DNA from 3 places in the Virgibacillus sp. L01 genome. Region 1 is predicted to be linked to each of the others. Evidence: riboswitches for the same ligand, from Rfam matches in the RefSeq annotation. Region 1 holds a riboswitch; each other region holds the start of a gene.

Region 1 (4,241 bases):
AGGGATAATATTTTTACTCTCTCCACCAGCCTGAAAAGCTGTCAGCTTAGCAGAATGGGGAATCATTGGGTTTATATCGATATATTGCAGGTGCTGGACAAGCTCAGAACCAACATGAATAGCATTGGTGTTTAAATGAGGCCTGGCCCCGTGGGCATCATCACCTTGAATGACTCCATCAATAAAACAAGCTGCACCATGGCGGATAGCTGGAGCAAACTGATCATGTTCTAATTCTTCTATTGGTCGTAAATGCATTCCATATAAATAGTCAATATCATCAGCAATCCCTTTATCCACTAAGGATAATGCGCCTGTCCCTTTTTCTTCTGCAGGCTGAAAAATAAATCGGAATGTTCCTTTTCCAGGGTAGCCATCTTCAAGAAGTGTTAATAATGAGCCGATTGCAATTGTCATATGTGCATCGTGTCCACACGAATGATTTGCCTGAAATTTACCGTCTACCTCTTGCCATAAAGCATCAATATCAGCTCGCATTGCAACAACGGGTGAACCTTGGCCAATTTCGATAACAAGACCGGTTGAATCATCCACTGTGGTAATCCTGCAGTCATAATTTTTAAAAAGCTGTTTGATGTAAGATGTAGTTTCATGCTCTTTCCAGCTGATTTCCGGATGTTCATGTAAATGGGAGAAAATTTTTTGAAGCTGTGGGGTTATCTTTTCTATAGTTTGCTTCATGGATATGCTCCTTTAAACTAATTTGCAAAAAAACTGCTTGCTTCTATTCCATCAAATAGTGCTGCCCGCCGCTGAAACAGCTCCGGTGCACGTAATGTTATCGCTGCAATAATACTATTCATCAGGGAAAATACGGCAGGTACCAAATCAAGTGTCGATAGTTCCTCCAATTGAACCGCCAATGTTATATCTGAATACTCGGTAATGGGCGAATAAGGGTTATCTGTAAAAGCAATAATTGTTGCACCTTGTTTTTTGGCCAATTCAGCAAGTCTTATCGTGTTAACCCCATACCTATGGAATGAAAAAGCAACAAATACACTATTTTCATGCAATTCACTTAGCTGAACCAAAATATCATCATCAGGTGTATGCTGCCGTACATTGCCGACCACAATATTTAGGGCATAGGTAAACCAGCTTGCTAACGCGTAGGATGATCGGATACCTGAAATATAGATGTTCTCAGCAGATAACAGCTTTGTAACGGTTTGGTCTAAGTCCGTTTCCGAAATTTGCTCGATTACTGTCTGAATTGTACGTATATCATTGAACATTAGGTTTTTAACAGTATTATCTTCCGAATGATTGGATACCTTTCTGTTTCTGAAATCAGACAAACTGCTTTTTTCAAAAATGCGTTGTTGGTATACCTGCTGTAAAGATTTATAGCCATCATATCCAAGTGTACGCGCAAAACGAATGATCGTTGTTTCGCTGACACCTATTTTTTTGCCTGCTTCCTGAGCTGAGTTCATTGCGAAAATAGATGGATCACTGTAAATATAGGATGCTATTTTTTTAAAGCTTTTTGAAAAAGTCGATTGATGTTCCTTGATTTTCTTGTACAGATTCTCCATGTTAATTCTCCGTAAGTTTGTCATCTATTAAAATGAAGGATTTGCTTTTAATTTTAATAAATAAGAAGTAATTCCTTTATTATTATAGTTAACATACCATAATTATAGAATTTTCTCAATATGTAATCTTGGGAATTATTAAAAAATTAACTGATTGCGTAGGAACTTAAGTTATAACTGATAAAAGTGCTAAACATCCGTTTTCATACATAAAATTAGTACAAGCCTAATAAAAAGGGTGATTAATTTTGTGGTCAGATTTTAAAGCATTCGCATTAAAAGGAAACGTATTAGACTTGGCTGTTGCTGTGATTATCGGGACAGCCTTTGGAAAAATAGTAACGTCACTTGTTGAAAATATTATGATGCCACTAGCAGGGATCTTAGTAAGTGGTGTTGATTTCACAAATTTAAAGTATACCGTCAGAAAAGCAGATGTATTGTATGGCGAGTTCATCCAGTCGGTTTTTGATTTTATCGTTATTGCGGTGTCCATCTTCATTTTCATTCGCATCATAGCAAAGTTTAGAGGTGAGAAGGAGCAGGAAAAAGAAACAAAACCTGATGAAAAAGCTGAATTGCTCAAAGAGATACGTGACCTTTTGAAAAAAGAGGATAAGCTAACGCCAGAACAGAAAAAGAAGATCACAATTAATATTTCATCACAGTCGAAGAAAAGATAAAACTTGAAAAATACAGTAAGCTGTGGCATAGTGAATTTGATAGATTAATTGAATAATAAGTTGTAGGGGGACCAGTTTATGCTGGTTGAGATTGCATCCGATAGATGCTGACCCTTGGAACCTGATTTGGTTGAGACCAGCGTAGGGAACAAAGTAAAACAATAGTAATATTGTTCGGAATGCGCTCAGGGACTAACCTGGCGTTATTTTTTTGGACTTTTATGGATAATTCCTATCGTTTCCAATACCAATCATACTTCCAGAAGTGAACAAAAAAAGAGAAAGGGAGATGGGAAATGAGAAAATGGTTACTCGTAGTTTTTATAGCCGTTTTACTAACAGCATGTAACGACGCAGGAGGAACTGACGATAAAAGTCAGGAGACAGAACAAGCTAAAGTAGTGCTCGATTGGACCCCCAATACGAATCACACAGGGCTATATGTTGCCCAGGAAAAAGGATATTTTGCCGATGAAGGGTTAGATGTAGAAATTATGATGCCAGGTGAGGCAGGGTCTGACCAGCTTGTAGCATCAGGAAAAGCTGACTTCGGTGTCAGTGCACAGGAAGCTGTTACAGAAGCACGTATTCAGGATATTCCCATCGTATCGATTGCAGCGGTTATCCAGCATAATACATCCGGATTTGCTTCACCAAAAGACAAACAAATTACATCACCAAAAGATTTTGAAGGAAAAACATATGGCGGGTGGGGTGCACCGGTTGAAAAAGCGGTTCTTTCATCACTTATGAAGCAGGAAAATGCCGATGTTGAGAAAGTAGATATTGTCAATATGGGCAATACAGATTTCTTCACAGCGGTGAAGCGGGATATTGATTTTGCTTGGATTTACTATGGCTGGACTGGAGTCGAAGCAGAAATGCGCGGGGAGGAATTAAATATGATTTATTTAACCGATTACTCCAGAAAGCTTGATTACTATACACCTGTCCTTACAACGAACGAAAAAATGATCTCTGACAATCCAGAAAAGGCTGAGAAATTTTTAGCGGCGGTTTCAAAAGGGTATAAGTTTGCCATAGATAATCCAGGTGAAGCAGCAGAAATTCTCATCGACGCTGTTCCAGACCTTGATCCGGAGCTTGTTAAGAAAAGTCAGAAATGGCTATCACCAAAATATCAGGATGACGCAGAAAAGTGGGGAGTTCAAAAGCAGGAGGTTTGGGAGAATTATTCTAGCTGGATGTATGATAATGGACTTCTTGAAAGTAAATTAAAAGCGAAAGAAGCGTTTACCAACGAATTTTTGCCAGAATAGGAGTGGGAATATGAACAATTCATTAGTAAGTATTCAAATTATCCCCAAGACAAAAAATGGGGAAGATGTCATTCCATATGTAGACGCTGCGATAGAGGTGATTGAACAAGCTGGAGTGAAATATGAGGTCCATCCTTTGGAGACAACAATGGAAGGGAAGCTAACCGAGCTATTTGCAGTTATTGAAAAAATGAACGAAAGAATGGTTGAACTCGGGAGCGTCAGCATTATATCACAAGTGAAAATACTCTATAATCCAAGTGGTGCATCGATGGATAAATTGACGGAGAAATATCGTTGATGAAAAAATTTATGAAAAAAGGATGGAAACCTGTTACGGTTATCCTCCTTTTATTCATTATTTGGGAGGCTTCCAGTAAGTTATTCGAGATACCTGGCTGGCTGCTGCCAGCGCCCTCGCAAATTTTCCAAACAGGTGTTGAAGGTTGGGCATCTTACCAGCATCATATCTTCTCAACCGTTCAATTAACGATTATTGGATTTTTAATTGGCAGCAGTGTGGGAATTCTGATTGCGATTAGTCTGCATCTTGTACCACAGCTTCGGGAAGCGTTGTATCCATTAATTATTATTTCGCAAAATATACCAATTATTGTTCTGGCGCCACTGCTCGTTATATGGTTTGGTTTTGATATGCTGCCCAAGATTATTGTGATTACGCTGGTCTGTTTTTTTCCTATTGCAGTGTCAGCCTT
Region 2 (4,241 bases), on a different contig from region 1:
ACCAGCTTTTATCGCTAATTCTAAAATATCAGCCGGATCACGGTCACAATTTTGACTGCCCATTATCAAATATTTTCTTAGATTCATCAATTAAGCTTCTCCAGTTTATCGACTTCAAATGATAATGCATCAATAAAATGAGGAAGGAAAGTCCCGGATCCATTAACTTCTGAGTTGACGGCAGCATATTCCGCAGCCAGTCCGTAAAACTCAACTGCAGTTAACACCTGCTGCTCGATTGGTTCATTTGTGGTTAAACATGCAGTTAGGACGGAACCCAGCAGACAGCCGGCACCAGTTATTTTGCCAAGAATCGGATGCCCGGAATTGTTACGCAGAATATCTTTTCCGGAGCAGATAACATCCGTTTCTCCTGTGACAACGGCAGTAGTTTGATAAGTATCGGCAGCTTTTAAAGCTATCTCCACAGAATTTCCATTACCTACCGATTCGACGCCTTTTGTTTCCCAGGGAATTTCTACGAGGTGTGCAATTTCGCCCGCATTTCCTTTGATGACGGTTGGCTGCACTGTATTTAAAATTTCTTTTACAACAGATGTCCGAAATGGCGTTGCTGCGACACCAACAGGATCAAGAACCACTGGTATTCCTGTTTCATTAGCTGTTTTTCCTGCTGTGATCATTGCTGGGATTTCCTGTGCTGTTATGGTCCCGATGTTTAAAAGTACGCCATCTGCAATGGACGCCATGTCGTTCGCTTCCTCTTCAGCTTTAGCCATGACTGGGGTTCCGCCAAAGGATAACAAGCCATTTGCGGTAAAATTCATCACAACTTGATTTGTCAGATGATGAATCAACGGACTTTGATCTCTTACTTTTTGAATAATATCTTTGTTCATTTACCTCACCCTTTCAATGGGTTGTGCCCAATGATTTGTCGGCCCACTTCCATGACCGAGTGAAAATGAATGACGGATTGCAGCAGTTACGTAATCTTTTGCTTTTTTAACGGCCTCTGGTAAAGAATCTCCTTGGCTTAAGTAGGCTGTAATGGCTGCTGAATAAGTACAGCCGGTTCCGTGTGTATTTTTTGTATCAATTCGTTTGGTTGAAAAAGTGTGTAACGAACTGCCGTCATATAAAAAATCGATTGCTTCACCTTGCAGATGGCCACCTTTAACCAATGACGCACCTGCTCCAAATTCATGAACTATTTGTTTTGCAGCCTTTTTCATGTCGTCCAGTGTTTCGATTTTTTCACCTGTAATATCTTCTGCCTCAGGGATATTAGGTGTTACTAACGATGTCATTGGTAATAGTTTCTTACGTAAATAATCCCTGGCATCGCTTGCGATTAATGGATCGCCACTTGTTGCGACCATTACCGGATCCATAACAAAAGGGATGTTTAAACCATTAATCTTTTGAGCAATAGCCTGCATCATGTCAACGTTGGCGATCATTCCTGTCTTAAATGCCTGAAAGGGGATATCGGTCATAACAGAATCCAATTGTTGTTCAATCATTTCAACAGGGAGATGGTGCACATTCTGGACACCTGTTGTATTTTGGGCAACAACGGATGTAATGACAGACATACCGTAAGTCTTCAGTTCCTGAAAGGTTTTTAAGTCTGCTTGTATTCCGGCTCCACCACTGGGGTCAGTACCAGCGATTGTAAGTGCGCATGGAATGCTTTTCATTTGCCAACCACCAACTCGTTTATTGGCCACTCTTCACAAGTATAGGCCATTTCCCAAAAGGACAGTTCTAATTGGCAGCTTTTACGAAATGCTTCTTTTATCTTTTTCTGCTCATCCAATGAAGCATGTTCAGCAAATTCATCCAAGCGGTTTCGCATTTCCATCACTATTTTGCCAAATCGTTCATCAGCATAAAAGCTGATCCATGGATAAAATGGATGATCCGTTTCTGGTTTATATTTGTTCATTAACGCATAGCCGATTTCCAAATATGTCCAGGGGCAAGGGAGCAGTGCACCAATGGTTTCAGCGACACTGCCCATTTGCGCGTGATACATCATATGCTTAATGTAATGATCAGCAGTTGGCGGAAGCGGGTGACCTTGCAGCTCCTCGTAGCCAATCCCTATATGGTCGCAAAAGTTATGATGTGGGTGGTTTTCACTATTTAAAACAAATTGGATTTGTTCCCCGAAGAAGCGGATGTCCTCGCGCTTGTCAGATTTGGAAAGTGCAATTCCATAAATTCGCATAAATGCATTTAAATATTCAAAATCTGCCTTAATATAATGCGCAATTGATCCGTTTGGGACATCTTTTTTTCCAATACCAGCGACAAAAGGGTGATTAAATATTGCTTGAAAAATATCTTGGTTCTCATCTCTTAATTGTTGTGTGAATGACATAACAAAGCCTCCAATGATTTAGGAAGCTACTAGGGGGGATAAAAGTAGATTAGTAGAGGTATAGATAGCGGACCTCAACTACTTCCCTGCGCAGGCATTATCCAGATCAGGTTCCAAGGGACAAGGAATATTTCCGTTTCTCAGCCAGTACAGCACCCCTAGTAGTTTTTCCTATATTTTATTTTGAACTAGTCTTTCCTGATTAACCCGTGAAATAACAAACCAGCCTATCAATGCTCCAGTAACACTGCTAATAAGAAACGACGGTATAAAGAACAAAGCACCAGCTGAACTACCCATCAATAGCTTTGCAAAGGGAACAGCAAAAAGTGCTCCGATGACCCCGGTACCAATTGCTTCTCCCACAGCAGCCATGGCTTTTCTATGAGTCTTCTGAAACAAGTATCCAGCTAGAAATGCTCCAATCATGCCGCCGGGAAACGCCAGCAACGTACCAAGTCCAAGCATGTTGCGGAGCAGGCCAATCATAAATGCAATACCGACCGCAGGACCAGGCCCAAGTGTCACTGCGGCCATAACATTGACGGCATGCTGGACGGGATAGGCTTTTGCCACGCCTGCTGGAAACCAAAGTAACTGTGCACCCAATGTACCTATTGCCACAAAGACTGCCATTGTCGTAAGTAATCGTGTTCGGTTCAATCAAATCCTCCTTTCCGTGAAAGGGGCGCGTACGAAAAAAGCCAGATCCATTAATGGACCTGGCTTGAAATAGCTGATATAAGTAAGTATATCGTCAGTCTACTTCCCTCCGCTGGTATTAACCAGATCAGGTCCGTAAGAGTCAGAAAGCTAATACGTGCTTTCCTCTCAGCCCACGATTTTGGGCACCCCTAGTAGTAATTTTTAAAATATTATGTTTACAATTTAAGGATAACAAAAGAAATCACTTTTGTCATGGTTTATTTCATGTTCATGAATGTAATGAAAAAAATCATGTTTCCAATTCAATGGCTTCCTTAATTAATGCAGAAAATTTTTGGGGTTGAATATCGTCGAGTTGTTTTACTCTGATATGACGCATTTTTTTGCCAGTTCCTTCAAGCAGGTTATCCTTATCCTTAAGTGTGGCACCGAAGTAGAAACCTAGATTAACATGATTCTTGGCAGTCTGGAGATAGCATACAAGACCATTCTCAATATAACATGGCTTTCCCCATTTCATTTCTTCAGTTATATTGGGAGACGTTTGGAAAATAACCTCCCGTAATTTTTCGATAATTTCCTTTGTATGCCCATTTAAATTTTCAATGAATTGATCTACTTCTTTAGTTTGGATTGGTTCCATGCTTTTTGACTCTCCTTTTATATTATTGTTCTTACATTACAGTAATAATCGGACACAGGATACGCTATTTCTGCAAAAAAATGCTTTTCCTGTAATATGCGGTCATCAGATACCTTATTTCACATATATCTAAGGAAAAAGGGATGTTTTTGTCAAATAAGGGCTTTGGTTTCCGCTAATCTTTGACATTACAACTTCATGATACTCGTCATTGTATATTTTCACCAAAATGATACTAAATCCCTTTAATTCCAGAGTAGATGTATTAAAATTAAATTTATATTAGAACTGGGGTGGATTTTTTTGGAACATAATAACGAACATTTGTCGAGTAGAATTATTGAATGGGTAGTAGATAATGTCGATTCGAATGCAGTGGTGGAATCGGTTAGTCGACTGAAAGGAAGTACCTCATCCACATTACATAGCATCACAATACAGGTGGATCAGTCAGTAAAACAATATGTTATCAGGCAGTTTGATAATAAGGAATGGCTTGAAGAAGAACCGGATTTGGTTTTGCATGAAAAGGAGAGTTTGCTTATGGCTGCTAAAACAGGCGTTACCACTCCTCAAGTTGTC
Region 3 (4,241 bases), on a different contig from region 1:
TCGTTCTCAAGATTCGATAATCCACATGTCGTAAGGATAGATGTTACTTTTCCATGAATTTCTTTATCGTCCAAACCTTTCATTTTCAGACTGAATGCTACTTCATCAAACACAGCGTTCGTCACAAATTGATGTTCTGGATTTTGAAATACATAGCCTATTTCATCACGTAAATATGCTTCTTTCCAGTTTTCCAATGCTCTTCCGCTAACTTGAATGTTTCCTGTTGAAGGTTTCTGGATACCCGCCAAGATTCTGGAAAGGGACGTCTTGCCACTTCCGTTTGCACCTGCAATTGCAACAAACTCACCTGTATAAAAATTTAATGAAATATCCTGAATGATTTCCTGCTTTTTTTTCAACAAGGATAGATGCTCGGCTTTTAAAAAAACATCTGGGGTTTCTTTAATAGATGATGTTAATTGGCACCCCCAATTTATCGACCGCCATTGATCGATCTGATTGGCAAATTCATTGATGGTTAGCGGGATAAAATTGCCTGGATTACTTCCCTGATTCAGCACATATTGTGTAACCTTTGGCAGCCAGATTCCTTGATCATTCATTGTTGGTAAAATTTCTTTAATCCCAGTCCGCAGTGAGCCATCATAGAAAACCTCTCCAGATCTGTTAAGTAAAAGACTGCGGTCGAACAAATCCATCCACCCATCAAGTTGGTGTTCAATGACTATAATCGCAAATTCGTTTTGCAGCTTAAGGGTTTGAATAGTTTCTATTAATTCCCTTGTTGCAACCGGATCCAAATTAGCTGTAGGTTCATCTAAAATAAGTAATTCAGGTTCCATTACCAGAATGCAAGCTAAGGCCAGTTTTTGCTTTTGTCCCCCAGAAAGGGAAGCGATAGTTGACTTCTTATAGGTTGCCAAATTAACAAGCGACAATGCCCTGTCTATCTTGTCCTCCATCTGGTGATGAGGAACGTGGATATTTTCCAGGCCAAATGCAATTTCATCTTCAACAGTAAGCATACAGAACTGTGTTTCTGGGTCTTGAAATACAACACCTACATGGCGACTAAGCTCACCAGGTTTATAGTCTGCCGTATTCTTACCATTGATAAAAATATTTCCAGTCATTGTTCCATCCAGTTCGCGCGGGTATAAACCGTTTAAACAAAATGTTAACGTACTTTTTCCACATCCGCTTGGACCTAACAATAGAAGTGTTTCGCTTTTGTTTAATTCGAAGCTGACATTTGATAAGGTGTCTTGATCCAAATGCGTTTCAAAACGTAAGGACAGCTGCTCAACACTTAGTAAGCTATTGCTCATACTGCTCGTTTCTTTCGATGTTCTTTGCCCAAAGCATAACTGGATAAGACACCTGTTTGTGCTAAACTATCGCTCAATGCTTTTCCAAGTAACCCAGCGATTAGCGCTCCGCTTATGATTCGTGCAACAAACATGCCTGTAACATAAGGTGTGGAGAGTGCTGCGAACCCGCTTATGAAGTAGCCATATACAAAACTAAAAATAGCTGCACCAGCACCTGAAGCCATTAGCACCCATGTCGAATAATTCTTCCAGCGTGTCATCGCAAATGCCGACTCTGCTCCTAGCCCTTGAATCATCCCGGATATAATTAACATTGGACCAACTGCACTACCGAGTAAAACTTCGACCATAGCTGCAATCGTTTCAGACATAAAGGCAGCTCCCGGTTTACGAATAATGTAGGCTGCAATAATTGAAACAATAAACCAGATTCCAAATATCAGATCATATCCAATTGGTCCGAAAAAGCCAACAAGTACCTTTCCAACCGGGAGAAAAGCTAGATAGACAACCCCGAATACAACAGCAAGTGCGGACATGACGACTATTTCCTTGAAGCGCCAATTACTCATCCTTGTCTCCTCCTTTGTGGGATGGGCTATTAGCTGATACAGATACTGTCATTACGGTATGACTCGACCCTCCATCAACCGTTGCATTAAAAACTTGTTCCAATCCATCGAATATTTTAATAGATTCACCATCAAGTCTAGTGGCATAATGCGCATGCGAAACATCAACATGTTCTTTCATCGCTTCAATTTGTTCCATAATTACATCCATATAGTTCCCGCCACCAAGTGGGTATAAAGAAAACTTAGCCGCAACGGATTGTTTAATGTCTTTCACCTGTACGTGATTTACGGTAACATCATCTTCTGCCAAATAAACATCTCCTGCTGAGTCACCTGGGCAACCCAGTGAATAGGTCCCTTCGAATGCAACGTGCTCACCGGTTCTCGCTGCATGAATAAAAATAGCCTTTGTTACGTCAAAAACATGGGGTAACCTTCCTCTAACTGTTGTTGTCACATCGTCTGTCTCCATCCAAACTTTTGAGGTGTCCACATTTTTGAGTGCCGTTGTAATAACCTCGATAAAATTGTCGCTCATTGGATGAATCGAAAAGCTGCAACCTGCAATACCTGAAGTTGAACAATGCTGATTTGTCATACAAAATTCCTCCTTGTTGTTTGTAGTTAAAATATAAACAAAAAACTGCATCCCCGTGGAATGCAGTCTGTTAGTATGTATTGTCAAAATAAAATATACACGCTTCGACCACACTTCCCCACGCTAGTATTACCTAGTTCGGGTGCAAAGGGTCAGAACAAAACAGTTCTTCTCAGCTGAATTTAACAGCTCCCCTAGTGAAAGGTTGATATGCAGTTTTTCTATCTTTATCTTAACTAGGATCTGTTTAATTGTAAAGAGGGAGAGTGATGCTTGATTGTTTCTTCTAATAGAATAAAAAAAGAGCCAACTGTGAAAGTCGACTCTAGAGGTTCATGGACTTAACTTTATAGTATCTCCTTCTGTAATGTGATTCTTCACTATCGTACCAACAGGCAACTCAAGTGCTGAATCAGCATTCGGTACTGGCGGGACTACTTTCCATGGTTTTAAATTCGGGATTGTTCTCACTACGTTATTTGAATGATCAAGAAATACTACATCAATGGGAAACCGCATGAAAAACATGTGAACGGATTTACACCGTGTAATTAAAAGACCTTCATTCGTAAAAGGCTTCTTATGAAACAAAAGTCCTTTTAATCTTGCCCAATAACTATCAGCTATCTTTATCTCAAACGGTAAACTGATTTCCAAAGCTTCCACTCCTCTTATTTCCTTTTGTTCATTATAGTGATTTAATTGTTCTTTATATAGTTCAAACGGACTGATTTGAAGGTTTGCAAACCCCGTTAAAATAGTTTTTCCAATGATGCTGTTTATCTTTCCAGCAATGTTCGTTGTATTGTTAGGCCCGTTAATTATTTATATGTTAGATATGCTGTAGGAATATCATGAGGAATCAACAGAAGAACACGTGGAATCAACAGAACAGCACCCGGAACCAGCCAAACCCTAATTGGATGAGAATTTGTGTAGAACCTGCGGAAAATAAACAGATTCCCATCCAATCAACACAACACCTAACGTCGATTAAGAAAGTGCACCAAGTTGCCCATCAGCTCAAATTCGGTTATAAAATATCTTCCGGATGTTCAATTTTATTATATATTTTTTCGATAAATGTTGAATTATATGTATCATACCAGGATTCAGGAAGTTCTAATTCAATTAATAAAGAAATAAAAGTTTCTACTAAATTTCCATCAAACTGTGTCCATGAACATCTTTTTAATTCTTGAAAAGCTTCATGGTAGGACATTTTAGCTGATTTATAATTCCGTAAATCATAGGTCATTGTATCAAAAGAATCACATACTCGAATAATCCGTCCCTGTACAGAAATTTCCTCACCTACTAAACGGCGTGGATATCCAGTGCCATCCCAGTTTTCATGATGATCTCTGACAAACTCCGCTGTACGTGTCTTCCCAAGTTCCTTCCGAACAATAACGTTCCCAATATGACAATGACTTTCTACTACTGTTTTTTCAATCGTATTGAGCTTGCCGGGTTTTAACAATATTTCTTTGGCAACTCCGATTTTACCGATATCATGCAGGAAAGCCCCGACTCTTAAATCATCATCATAAACGCCAATTTTTTTGGCCAGCATCGATGATAAATACATCACACGCATAGAGTGGTGCCTGAATATTTGCAGTACTTCATTGTCCTGAGCTATATTTTCAAAAAGTGATTCTGGAGTACGCTTCATAAAATCCGCCTTTGCAGTAAATATAGTATAGCTAATATTCAATTAATTGTAGTAATACTTAGAAAATATTATATATGAAATCAATAAAAAGCGGT

What was found. A riboswitch is a leader RNA that binds a small molecule or an ion and turns the genes downstream of it on or off. The one in region 1 is predicted to bind thiamine pyrophosphate.
Region 2: linked by a shared signal. The riboswitch ahead of thiW (energy coupling factor transporter S component ThiW) and the one ahead of ACTWQM_RS16220 (ABC transporter substrate-binding protein) in region 1 are both predicted to bind thiamine pyrophosphate.
Region 3: linked by a shared signal. The riboswitch ahead of ACTWQM_RS13290 (YkoF family thiamine/hydroxymethylpyrimidine-binding protein) and the one ahead of ACTWQM_RS16220 (ABC transporter substrate-binding protein) in region 1 are both predicted to bind thiamine pyrophosphate.

Annotation. Positions count from the first base shown of each region.
Region 1 covers NZ_JBQQCP010000009.1:104,096-108,336, reverse strand. The annotation lists gene ACTWQM_RS16235 (M20 peptidase aminoacylase family protein) at 1-702, opposite strand, end outside; gene ACTWQM_RS16230 (MurR/RpiR family transcriptional regulator) at 720-1,562, opposite strand; gene mscL (large-conductance mechanosensitive channel protein MscL) at 1,811-2,245, shown strand; TPP riboswitch at 2,300-2,410, shown strand; gene ACTWQM_RS16220 (ABC transporter substrate-binding protein) at 2,542-3,525, shown strand; gene ACTWQM_RS16215 (thiamine-binding protein) at 3,536-3,826, shown strand; gene ACTWQM_RS16210 (ABC transporter permease) at 3,826-4,241, shown strand, end outside.
Region 2 covers NZ_JBQQCP010000005.1:196,361-200,601, reverse strand. The annotation lists gene thiE (thiamine phosphate synthase) at 1-87, opposite strand, end outside; gene thiM (hydroxyethylthiazole kinase) at 87-860, opposite strand; gene thiD (bifunctional hydroxymethylpyrimidine kinase/phosphomethylpyrimidine kinase) at 861-1,664, opposite strand; gene tenA (thiaminase II) at 1,661-2,350, opposite strand; TPP riboswitch at 2,417-2,520, opposite strand; gene thiW (energy coupling factor transporter S component ThiW) at 2,522-3,013, opposite strand; TPP riboswitch at 3,101-3,216, opposite strand; gene ACTWQM_RS11515 (DUF1801 domain-containing protein) at 3,306-3,659, opposite strand; gene ACTWQM_RS11510 (phosphotransferase family protein) at 3,963-4,241, shown strand, end outside.
Region 3 covers NZ_JBQQCP010000006.1:253,079-257,319, forward strand. The annotation lists gene ACTWQM_RS13280 (ABC transporter ATP-binding protein) at 1-1,292, opposite strand, end outside; gene ACTWQM_RS13285 (ECF transporter S component) at 1,289-1,867, opposite strand; gene ACTWQM_RS13290 (YkoF family thiamine/hydroxymethylpyrimidine-binding protein) at 1,860-2,468, opposite strand; TPP riboswitch at 2,567-2,674, opposite strand; gene ACTWQM_RS13295 (DUF192 domain-containing protein) at 2,802-3,134, opposite strand; gene ACTWQM_RS13300 (HD-GYP domain-containing protein) at 3,502-4,146, opposite strand.